DNA from 3 places in the Paenibacillus sp. FSL W8-0426 genome. Region 2 is predicted to be linked to each of the others. Evidence: a T-box and tRNA genes for the amino acid it is inferred to sense, from the RefSeq annotation. Region 2 holds a T-box; the other regions hold tRNA genes.
What was found. The T-box of region 2 lies ahead of MKY59_RS18380 (glutamine--tRNA ligase/YqeY domain fusion protein). A T-box ahead of a tRNA ligase gene usually reads a tRNA of that ligase, here a tRNA-Gln.
Positions count from the first base shown of each region.

Region 1: it encodes a tRNA-Gln, which carries the amino acid that the T-box ahead of MKY59_RS18380 (glutamine--tRNA ligase/YqeY domain fusion protein) is inferred to sense. The anticodon was not compared.
Region 3: it encodes a tRNA-Gln, which carries the amino acid that the T-box ahead of MKY59_RS18380 (glutamine--tRNA ligase/YqeY domain fusion protein) is inferred to sense. The anticodon was not compared.

Region 1 covers NZ_CP150203.1:5,863,234-5,866,483, forward strand. The annotation lists gene MKY59_RS26510 (helix-turn-helix domain-containing protein) at 1-331, shown strand, start outside; gene MKY59_RS26515 (methyltransferase domain-containing protein) at 634-1,461, opposite strand; tRNA gene MKY59_RS26520 (tRNA-Leu) at 1,651-1,729, opposite strand; tRNA gene MKY59_RS26525 (tRNA-Cys) at 1,738-1,811, opposite strand; tRNA gene MKY59_RS26530 (tRNA-Gly) at 1,821-1,895, opposite strand; tRNA gene MKY59_RS26535 (tRNA-Gln) at 1,902-1,976, opposite strand; tRNA gene MKY59_RS26540 (tRNA-His) at 1,983-2,055, opposite strand; tRNA gene MKY59_RS26545 (tRNA-Trp) at 2,080-2,153, opposite strand; tRNA gene MKY59_RS26550 (tRNA-Tyr) at 2,162-2,247, opposite strand; tRNA gene MKY59_RS26555 (tRNA-Thr) at 2,252-2,327, opposite strand; tRNA gene MKY59_RS26560 (tRNA-Phe) at 2,349-2,424, opposite strand; tRNA gene MKY59_RS26565 (tRNA-Asp) at 2,519-2,596, opposite strand; tRNA gene MKY59_RS26570 (tRNA-Met) at 2,624-2,697, opposite strand; tRNA gene MKY59_RS26575 (tRNA-Val) at 2,714-2,789, opposite strand; tRNA gene MKY59_RS26580 (tRNA-Glu) at 2,852-2,923, opposite strand; tRNA gene MKY59_RS26585 (tRNA-Ser) at 2,943-3,031, opposite strand; tRNA gene MKY59_RS26590 (tRNA-Asn) at 3,035-3,110, opposite strand; rRNA gene MKY59_RS26595 (23S ribosomal RNA) at 3,229-3,250, opposite strand, start outside.
Region 2 covers NZ_CP150203.1:4,128,869-4,132,118, forward strand. The annotation lists gene MKY59_RS18380 (glutamine--tRNA ligase/YqeY domain fusion protein) at 1-1,585, opposite strand, end outside; T-box leader at 1,663-1,931, opposite strand; gene MKY59_RS18385 (glycoside hydrolase family 18 protein) at 1,983-3,020, opposite strand; gene MKY59_RS18390 (transglutaminase-like domain-containing protein) at 3,049-3,250, opposite strand, start outside.
Region 3 covers NZ_CP150203.1:340,441-343,690, forward strand. The annotation lists rRNA gene rrf (5S ribosomal RNA) at 1-64, shown strand, start outside; tRNA gene MKY59_RS01525 (tRNA-Ile) at 113-189, shown strand; tRNA gene MKY59_RS01530 (tRNA-Ala) at 224-299, shown strand; tRNA gene MKY59_RS01535 (tRNA-Asn) at 301-376, shown strand; tRNA gene MKY59_RS01540 (tRNA-Ser) at 381-472, shown strand; tRNA gene MKY59_RS01545 (tRNA-Glu) at 488-559, shown strand; tRNA gene MKY59_RS01550 (tRNA-Val) at 569-644, shown strand; tRNA gene MKY59_RS01555 (tRNA-Met) at 661-734, shown strand; tRNA gene MKY59_RS01560 (tRNA-Asp) at 761-838, shown strand; tRNA gene MKY59_RS01565 (tRNA-Thr) at 965-1,040, shown strand; tRNA gene MKY59_RS01570 (tRNA-His) at 1,124-1,196, shown strand; tRNA gene MKY59_RS01575 (tRNA-Gln) at 1,214-1,288, shown strand; tRNA gene MKY59_RS01580 (tRNA-Lys) at 1,304-1,379, shown strand; tRNA gene MKY59_RS01585 (tRNA-Leu) at 1,390-1,477, shown strand; tRNA gene MKY59_RS01590 (tRNA-Gly) at 1,485-1,559, shown strand; tRNA gene MKY59_RS01595 (tRNA-Arg) at 1,565-1,641, shown strand; tRNA gene MKY59_RS01600 (tRNA-Pro) at 1,659-1,732, shown strand; tRNA gene MKY59_RS01605 (tRNA-Gly) at 1,746-1,816, shown strand; gene MKY59_RS01610 (short chain dehydrogenase) at 1,975-2,580, shown strand; gene MKY59_RS01615 (CYTH domain-containing protein) at 2,813-3,250, opposite strand, start outside.

The sequences.
Region 1 (3,250 bases), 1.7 Mb from region 2:
GGACAAAATGATTGCGATCATCCATCAGGAATATGATAGAGATCTCACGCTAGAGGAGTGTGCTGCCAGGCTTCACTATAATGCCAACTACTTAAGCAGTGTGTTCCGCAAGGAAACGGGATCGTCATTCAGCGAATATTTGGCCAAACATCGGTTCACCATCGCCAAAAGATGGTTGGAAGAAACGGATCTGACCGTAAAGGACATCTCTAACCGGCTTCAGTATAACAATCCGCAAAACTTCATCCGTTCCTTCCGCAAATGGGAGGGAATAACCCCGGGCCAATACCGGCTTCGGCAGCAGAACCTGCATGCCGAAAGACAGGTTTAATTTCTAATGAGCTGCCCAGGCCATGAAATACATTCGCTGTTCTATAGCTGCAATCCAGTTTTCTGAAGGATAATTTTTGAAAATTTTCGGGTTTCCTCTATCATATGAGCTTCAGCCCGTTCTAAAGACCTGTTTGAAGGCGCACTACAAGGGGGGTGGTCTGTTATTTATGGGGAGAATCCATTTCGTGAAAGGGTACAAGGTATACCTCGGAACCATGCATGCAAAAGGGGCAGCTTCCACTGCCCCTCTTGGTTTTTCTGATCATACTATTATATGAACAACCGCTCGTAACTTCATGCTTATTTCCGTACAGTTTTCATCTGAGGTTGATCGAGTTGAATCAATATTTTTCCGAATCGTCCTCCCCGCGTAAACGTGACGACGCCATCCGGAAATGTCTTTCTAATGTGCTCTTCAGCAAGTCGCAGAGTCTGTTCATCCGTTGGCAGCTTGTACGTTTTGAGCCATTCCGGCAGCTTATGCACGACATCCTCCAACGGCATCTCCAACGTAGTCGTTTCTTTGGTGATAATGCTCGTATAAGAATATCCCTTCAAATATAGAAGCTGTTGGATGTATGCCATATCTCCTGCTCTGAATGTCGATTTTACCCCCAACACCTCTTTCAACTCATCCATTAGGGTGTGCTCGCGTGGAGCCGCCATCGTGCTGATATACACATATTGCCTGGCGCAGAGGATGGCTTGTTCCACCGTCTCCCAGTCGGACATGGCTGGACACATGGAGGCAAACACCAAATCGAACTTCTTTTCCCAGCCTTTGTCCTGAATGGACAATTCCTCAAAACGTTCCGACACAATGTCGATCCTGGATCTTAATTCGGCAGGAATGGTTTCTTTCATCAAAGCGGTCAGAAAATGCGAAGGTTCAACAGCAGTAACCGTTGCTCCTTTTTCCGCGAATGGTATGCTGAACGCACCTGAGGCGGCGCCGACATCCAGTATCGTTAACCCCTTATATTCGACGCCCTGATTCTCAATCCAGCCCATAATGCGACCAGAACGTTGTTTGCCTTCTTCCGTGAACGACTGATGGTGGTATTCTCTGGCCCACCGTTCAAAGGCTTCCTCCGTATCGAACGGATAGCTCCCTTTCCTGGGAGGCATGGACGCCTTTCTCTTTCTCCAGGCTTCTTCCCAAAGAGATAGGTCAAATAATAATTGTGAATAATCGTGTTCTGTATGCAAATCCGGCACTGTACTCCCACCTAATCATTTCATTTTGTAAGCATATAGATAAACAAAAAAACAGCCCATTAGATGTAATCTCTACTGGACTGTTTTCTTAATACTGAATACCGGCGAGAGGACTCGAACCTCCACGGTTTCCCACTCGATTTTGAGTCGAGCGCGTCTGCCATTCCGCCACGCCGGCATATTTACTGGAGGCGCCACCCAGATTCGAACTGGGGATAAAGCTTTTGCAGAGCTGTGCCTTACCACTTGGCTATGGCGCCATATTCTATTGGAGCGGACGACGGGAATCGAACCCGCGACCCTCGCCTTGGCAAGGCGATGCTCTACCGCTGAGCCACGTCCGCAAATAATGGCTGGGGATATAGGATTTGAACCTATGCATGACGGAGTCAAAGTCCGTTGCCTTACCGCTTGGCTAATCCCCACTAGAGGGCGATCGAGGGGAATTGAACCCCCGAATGCCGGATCCACAAACCGGTGCGTTAACCACTTCGCCACGATCGCCATAATACATAATTAATAAAGAATTGGCAGGGGCAGCAGGAATTGAACCCACACTAACGGTTTTGGAGACCGCTGTTCTACCTTTAAACTATGCCCCTAAAAGCAATGGTGGAGGCTGATGGATTCGAACCACCGAACCCGTACGGGAGCAGATTTACAGTCTGATGCGTTTGGCCACTTCGCTAAGCCTCCACAATGGTGCCGGCGAGAGGACTTGAACCCCCAACCTACTGATTACAAGTCAGTTGCTCTACCAATTGAGCTACACCGGCATATTCGATTATTAGATTCAATGGTGGCTCGGGACGGAATCGAACCGCCGACACGAGGATTTTCAGTCCTCTGCTCTACCGACTGAGCTACCGAGCCATAATAAAGTTAATCTTGAAACGTTGCACTTTATCCAGGCGTCAGTGCCTTACAGCAGATTTAGTGAACAGCTTCCTCAATGTTTGAAAGAAAATGGCGGAACCGACGGGATTCGAACCCGCGATCTCCTGCGTGACAGGCAGGCATGTTAGGCCAACTACACCACGGTTCCAAGATCCCTTATTTAAAATAAGTTCAATTGCGGGGGCAGGATTTGAACCTGCGGCCTTCGGGTTATGAGCCCGACGAGCTACCGGGCTGCTCCACCCCGCGTCGTTAAAAAAGTATATGGTGGAGGCTGAGGGGTTCGAACCCCCGACCCTCTGCTTGTAAGGCAGATGCTCTCCCAGCTGAGCTAAGCCTCCGAACAAGACATTTATGATCATATCATATAATCAATGATAAAATCAAGTCTTTTGGATAAACATGACCCGTAGGGGATTCGAACCCCTGTTACCTCCGTGAAAGGGAGGTGTCTTAACCCCTTGACCAACGGGCCTTGCATTTAAAAATCAGAACGGAGAGAGAGGGATTCGAACCCTCGAGACGCTTTTGGCGCCTACACGATTTCCAATCGTGCTCCTTCGGCCAACTCGGACACCTCTCCATATGGCTCCCCGAACAGGACTCGAACCTGTGACAACTCGATTAACAGTCGAGTGCTCTACCAACTGAGCTATCAGGGAATATTGTTTTGTATTGAAAAACGATCCGCACATCAACTGATGTACCCGTTTTTCACTCAGAGATTGCTCTCTGAAAACTGGATTCGAAACGAAATCTGCGACTTAGAACCTGCATTTTTTGGATAAGCCCTCGACCGATT
Region 2 (3,250 bases):
ACCTCTCATTCCCACCAATATCGTCCAAATTCACTCCGGGAATCAGCAGTTGATCGTACAGCCGCAGTTCACATGTTACAGCATGCTTGGCCGATACCCAATGAATGGTTCCTTTGACTTTACGCTCTTTGAAGCCGCTGCCACTCTTCGTTCGGGGATCGTAGGTGCAATGCAGTTCAATGATTTCGCCGGATCGCGGATCTTTGATAACCTCCTCGCAGCGAATGAAATATGCACCCTTGAGCCGCACTTCTGCACCTGGCGCCAACCGATGAAACCCCTTCGCAGGAACTTCCATGAAATCATCGCGGTCAATGTATAACTCCCTCGAAAAGGCTACCTCGCGCACACCCCGATCAGCGGTCAACGGGTTGTTTTCAATAGGCAGCATCTCTTCACCTTCATTCGGGTAATTGATGAGTATCACCTTTAGGGGATGAACAACCGCCATGATCGCCGGAACATTCGGTTTAAGCTCCTGACGGAGCACATGGTCCAACAAGGATATATCCACCGTTGTTTGCTGTCTTGCGAGTCCAATGCCACCGATGAATTCTCTAATGCTCTCGGGAGTGTATCCCCTGCGTCTCAGGCCGGAAATCGTTGGCAGCCGGGGATCGTCCCAGCCATCTACCCAGCCGGATTCAACCATTTTCCGCAGGTAACGCTTGCCGGTCACCGCACCGGCGATATTGACGCGTCCAAACTCCCACTGCCTGGGCGGTTCCAAGATCCCCAATTCGGCCAGCACCCAATCATACAGTGCACGATGGTCTTTGAATTCAATGGAACAGAGGGAATGTGTAATGCCTTCAATCATGTCTTGAATAGGATGAGCGAAATCATACATTGGATAGATGCACCAAACATTTCCTGTCCGGTAATGCGGGGCATGAATGATCCTGTACAGCACCGGATCACGAAGATTCATGTTCGGAGAAGCCATATCGATTTTTGCACGAAGTACACAAGATCCGTCCGGATGGATTCCATTTCGCATCTCCTGAAACAAGCGCAAATTTTCCTCTGGGGTTCGATTGCGATAGGGACTGTCGGTTCCTGGTTCGGTTAACGTTCCCCTGCTAGCTGCCAATTCCTCCGGAGAAAGATGACATACATACGCTTTGCCTTGTTGAATGAGTTCAACTGCTGCGGCATAGATTCGGTCGGAATAATCAGACCCATAATATACGTGCCCCCCAGGACTGTAACCAAGCCATTCCATATCTTTGAGAATGGACTCAACGTAAGAGATGTCCTCTTTCAATGGATTCGTGTCGTCGAACCTTAAATGAAAGGTACCCTCGAATGTTTGAGCTGTGGTGTAATTGATGTGAATAGCATAGGCACTGCCGATATGAAGGTGCCCGTTCGGTTCGGGTGGAAAGCGGGTACAGATCGGACGTTGAAAACGGCCAGCCATCACATCTTCCCGGATGAGGTTCTCCAGGTAACTCCCACCTTGGGTGGAGCTGCGTTCGTCCTCGTCTTGCCGGGATTGTTTATTTTCACGTCTCGCCATCACGAATTCCCTATTCAACTCATGTTCTGTTTCCTTTTTCGGTTTGTCGAAACCTGCTTCCATGCTAGAATGCCTCCCCTGTTATGATCAACCACGTAATGATCAACGAAAAAAGAACTTCACCTCCCAAGACGATATGTCTTGGGGACGAAGTTCTCGTGGTGCCACCCCAGGTTCACCGAAATGTCGCCATTCCAGTCTCATCAAGTCCATTTCCGTTCATACTGCGAACCGTACTGAACCCTGTGCTCTATATCGGGAGCACCCGTTCCACCATCCCTGACGCTGCACGTTTTGTTCCGGCGGACCGTTCGGAGGCTTGCTTCAATGCTGTTTTTTCACCCATTCTCAGCATCAGGGCTCTCTGTATAAAAAAATCAGCATCTACTCTTCTCGTCATCACGTTCAATATTTCCTATTATTGTAATCAAAGCCAAAATGAAAGTCAAACCCTTTTCGTTTACGATTGGCTGTCAAATTCATGATCCATCGTTTCGAGCAATTGATGTGTCTTGTCACATTTATATTCCCAAAACATAATGCCGCCCAATTCATGATCATGTACATATCGGCATTTGGCTCGGATGGAGTCAGGATCGTCATAAGAAATAAACGTGTGTCCATTAAAGAGATACGGCGCCTTTGCTTCATCATCCCAATGCCTGGTATACCCGTTCAACCCAATGTAATTGGCGTTTAACTCCGTATACTCCGGACCGTAACCGCCGGTCGTTTCTGCCATTTGATGCAATCCATCGTTCCGGTCGGGCACACCCTTCCACATGCGGGAATAGAACGCGGCACCGATGATGATCTTGTCCTTGGGCACACCTGCCCTGTGAAACGTTTGGACCGAAGCATCAACGCTGATGCGGAACAAATCCCCAGTTGGCGTAAAGAGATTTGTATGATGTCCCGTTAATACCTGAAAGCCGCCCCGCATGTCATAGGTCATCAGCTGCACGTAATCGACGTACCTTTGCACCTGATCCATTTCCGTTCCATCCACGTAGTATTGGTCCGCTCCCGCTGCAATGGTCAGCATATAATACTTCCCGTCCAACTCACCCTGCCGTGTCAACGCTTCCCTGATGGTTTTCAGCAGCATCGTGAAGTTCGGCTTGTCACTTGCGGATGCCGCAATCCCAGCCTCTCCATAACATGGGTATTCCCAATCCAAATCAATGCCATCAAGTCCATAAGTGGTTACGGCTAGCACAGCAGATTCGGCGATTCTATTCCTGCCCTCTGCCGTCGCCGCTGCCTCCGAAAAACCGCCGGAGCTCCAGCCTCCAACGGACAAAATAAAGCGCAAATCCGGATGGGTCCTCTTGATCACGGAAACTTGATCCATGTTTTGCAAATGCTCGGTGTGAATGGCTCCCTCCCGAATACCGGCAAAAGCGATATTGATGTGCGTCATTCGTTTCAGATCGGCCTCTGTCACGCTCTTCAGATCACGATGACCGACGTATCCGATGATCCATTTTCGGCTCATATGTCACCTCTCCCTTGATCACACTAGGTCACTTCGCGAGCATAACGCCGACACGAACAGCTTCCTTCACGGCTCCGATGCGATAACCGTAAGAAACATACCGAATGCGGTATTGTTGATCCAGCACCGCAAGGTGAGGGAATCCCGACTCTAACGCGATTGGACTGCACAGCACTTCGGGTATTGCGCCTTTGTTCATTTCTGCGAATCGAACCTGTGCCGGTAGCTGC
Region 3 (3,250 bases), 3.1 Mb from region 2:
TAAGCCCTCTAGCGCCGATGGTACTTGGACCGCAGGGTCCTGGGAGAGTAGGAAGCCGCCAAGCGAAACCCTTTCGGGTATTGAAATACTTCGAAGGTCTTGAATATAATTTGGGCCCTTAGCTCAGTTGGTTAGAGCGCACCTCTGATAAGGGTGAGGTCGGTGGTTCGAGTCCACCAGGGCCCACCATTTAACTTACAAATCAATAAATCCTACATATCATGGGGCCATAGCTCAGCTGGGAGAGCGCCTGCCTTGCAAGCAGGAGGTCAGCGGTTCGATCCCGCTTGGCTCCACCATTCCCTGATAGCTCAGTTGGTAGAGCACTCGACTGTTAATCGAGTTGTCACAGGTTCGAGTCCTGTTCGGGGAGCCATTATGGAGAGGTGTCCGAGTTGGCCGAAGGAGCACGATTGGAAATCGTGTAGGCGCCAAAAGCGTCTCGAGGGTTCGAATCCCTCTCTCTCCGCCAGCTTGGTTTTATTGAGGCCCGTTGGTCAAGGGGTTAAGACACCTCCCTTTCACGGAGGTAACAGGGGTTCGAATCCCCTACGGGTCATAGTAGTATGGAGGCTTAGCTCAGCTGGGAGAGCATCTGCCTTACAAGCAGAGGGTCGGGGGTTCGATCCCCTCAGCCTCCACCATATATTTTTTTAACGACGCGGGGTGGAGCAGCCCGGTAGCTCGTCGGGCTCATAACCCGAAGGCCGCAGGTTCAAATCCTGCCCCCGCAATTGAACTTATTTTAATAAGGGATCGTGGAACCGTGGTGTAGTTGGCCTAACATGCCTGCCTGTCACGCAGGAGATCGCGGGTTCGAATCCCGTCGGTTCCGCCACTTGAATATTCATCAGGGATGAAAATCCGTAAATGGGTTCGTCGAAGCATTCACTTCGAGAGCATAAGCTGCGCAGTCTCGAACGAAGTGAGAGTATCCCGTCGGTTCCGCCACTTTTATGATTTTGCCGGTGTAGCTCAACTGGTAGAGCAACTGACTTGTAATCAGTAGGTTGGGGGTTCAAGTCCTCTCGCCGGCACCATGATTTTCTTTTAGCGGTTTGAATAAAACCGGGTCCGGTTGGACAAACTATAATGTTCCTACATTGCGTTGGAACAACGTATGGCGGTCGTGGCGAAGGGGTTAACGCACCGGATTGTGGCTCCGGCACTCGGGGGTTCAAGTCCCCTCGATCGCCCTTTATCTTAACTTTATAGGGGATTAGCCAAGCGGTAAGGCAACGGACTTTGACTCCGTCATGCATAGGTTCGAATCCTATATCCCCTGCCATTATTTTTTCGGTGAGAGCCATTAGCTCAGTTGGTAGAGCACCTGACTTTTAATCAGGGTGTCGAAGGTTCGAGTCCTTCATGGCTCACCAGTTATATTATGCGGTCGTGGCGGAATTGGCAGACGCGCACGGTTCAGGTCCGTGTGGGCTAACCCCCCGTGGAGGTTCGAGTCCTCTCGACCGCACCAATCATATGCGGACGTGGCTCAGCGGTAGAGCATCGCCTTGCCAAGGCGAGGGTCGCGGGTTCGATTCCCGTCGTCCGCTCCAAATATGCGCCCTTAGCTCAGCTGGATAGAGCGTTTGACTACGAATCAAAAGGTCGGGAGTTCGAATCTCTCAGGGCGCGCCATATTTACTCTCAAGTATCGGGATGTAGCTCAGCTTGGTAGAGCACCTGGTTTGGGACCAGGGGGTCGCATGTTCAAATCGTGTCATCCCGATTTTTTATAAGATGCGGGTGTAGTTCAATGGTAGAACTCCAGCCTTCCAAGCTGGTAGCGTGGGTTCGATTCCCATCACCCGCTTAACGAATCGCAAAATAGCTCTTGCCTTGTGCAGGGCTATTTTTTGTTTTGTATCGAAAATATATGGTCATCCGATCAACGATTTGAATTTGATAACAGACGTGATCTTTGATTAAATAAATGAAGTGAATGAACAACGACCAGGGGGGATTCGAAGGATGAAGCGGGCACTTGTTATTGGAGGACATGGAACATTGGGCAAAGCGGTTGTTGCCAAGCTGCAGGAATGGTCTGTGGAAGTTGTAACTGCAGGCAGAAATTCGGGAGATTATACGGTCGATATGACTTCAACCGATAGTATCAAGACGCTTTTTGAAACGGTTGCCAATATCGACTACGTCATTGTGACAGCAGGCCAGACTCATTATGCCAAGCTGGCTGAACTCACTCCCGAGAACAACATGGTCAGCGTGCAGAGCAAGCTGCTTGGTCAAGTCAACATTGTGCTCATCGGTCAACACTACATTAACGATAAGGGAAGTTTTACACTGGTCAGCGGAATTATCAAGGACCATCCGATCGAACAGGGTGCTTCCAGCGCGATGGCGAACGGGGCTATTGATGCATTTGCCAAGGCGGCTGCTTATGAACTGCCAAGAGGTATCCGTTTGAACTCCGTCAGTCCGAATCTGTTTGTGGAATCGGCCGAGAAATACCGTGATTTCTTCATTGGGTTTAACCCGGTGCCCGTTGAGCGCGTCGCCAATACGTTCATTCAAAGCGCGCTTGGCATTGAAACAGGGCAAACATTCAAAGTGTATTGATACTGCCACATTTATATAGGAAAAAGAACATCTGAAAAGGATCGTTTATCTCACCGCAAAGTGCTAGCGGACAAACAAAGGCCTCATTTCATTGATCTTAAGGATCAGAAATGAGGCCTTTGTTTCATGCTATTTTGACCAGCCAGCAGGTGGGTAATCGTTCCGGCTGTTCTGTCAAAAGTGGAGATGTATCAGAAACGCGATGCTCAAACAACATACCCCGTAGATTCCATTAATAACGTTCCAAAATAAGTTGGGTTTTCAGGCCGTCTCCCGGAAGAAGCCAGTTTTCGTTCTCCAGCAGCTGCATCAGTTGGGCACGGAGGCCGGATACCGTAGACGCGTCGTCTGTCTTGAAGGAGACCTCCACGATGTTCTCAATCCCCGTGCCAGCTTCATTCAGAATCGGCCACACTTCAAGCGTCATTTCTTGACCGTTCCAAGTCCCTTCATAACGCTCAAACGTAATCGGGCCGTAGGCACGGGAAGCGGACAATTGTTGTTTGCCCCAGTTGGAAGCAGACCAGTTTTTCAGTTTGCCCGGCAGTTTGTCGAGCAGCATTTCCAAAGCCTTGCTATCGGAAGGAAGCTGCTCGCCGCTTGTTATGGCATCGACTTTTTTGGTATTGGAGAAGCTCAGGGTCTGTTTGCCGTAGCCCCAATCGATTTC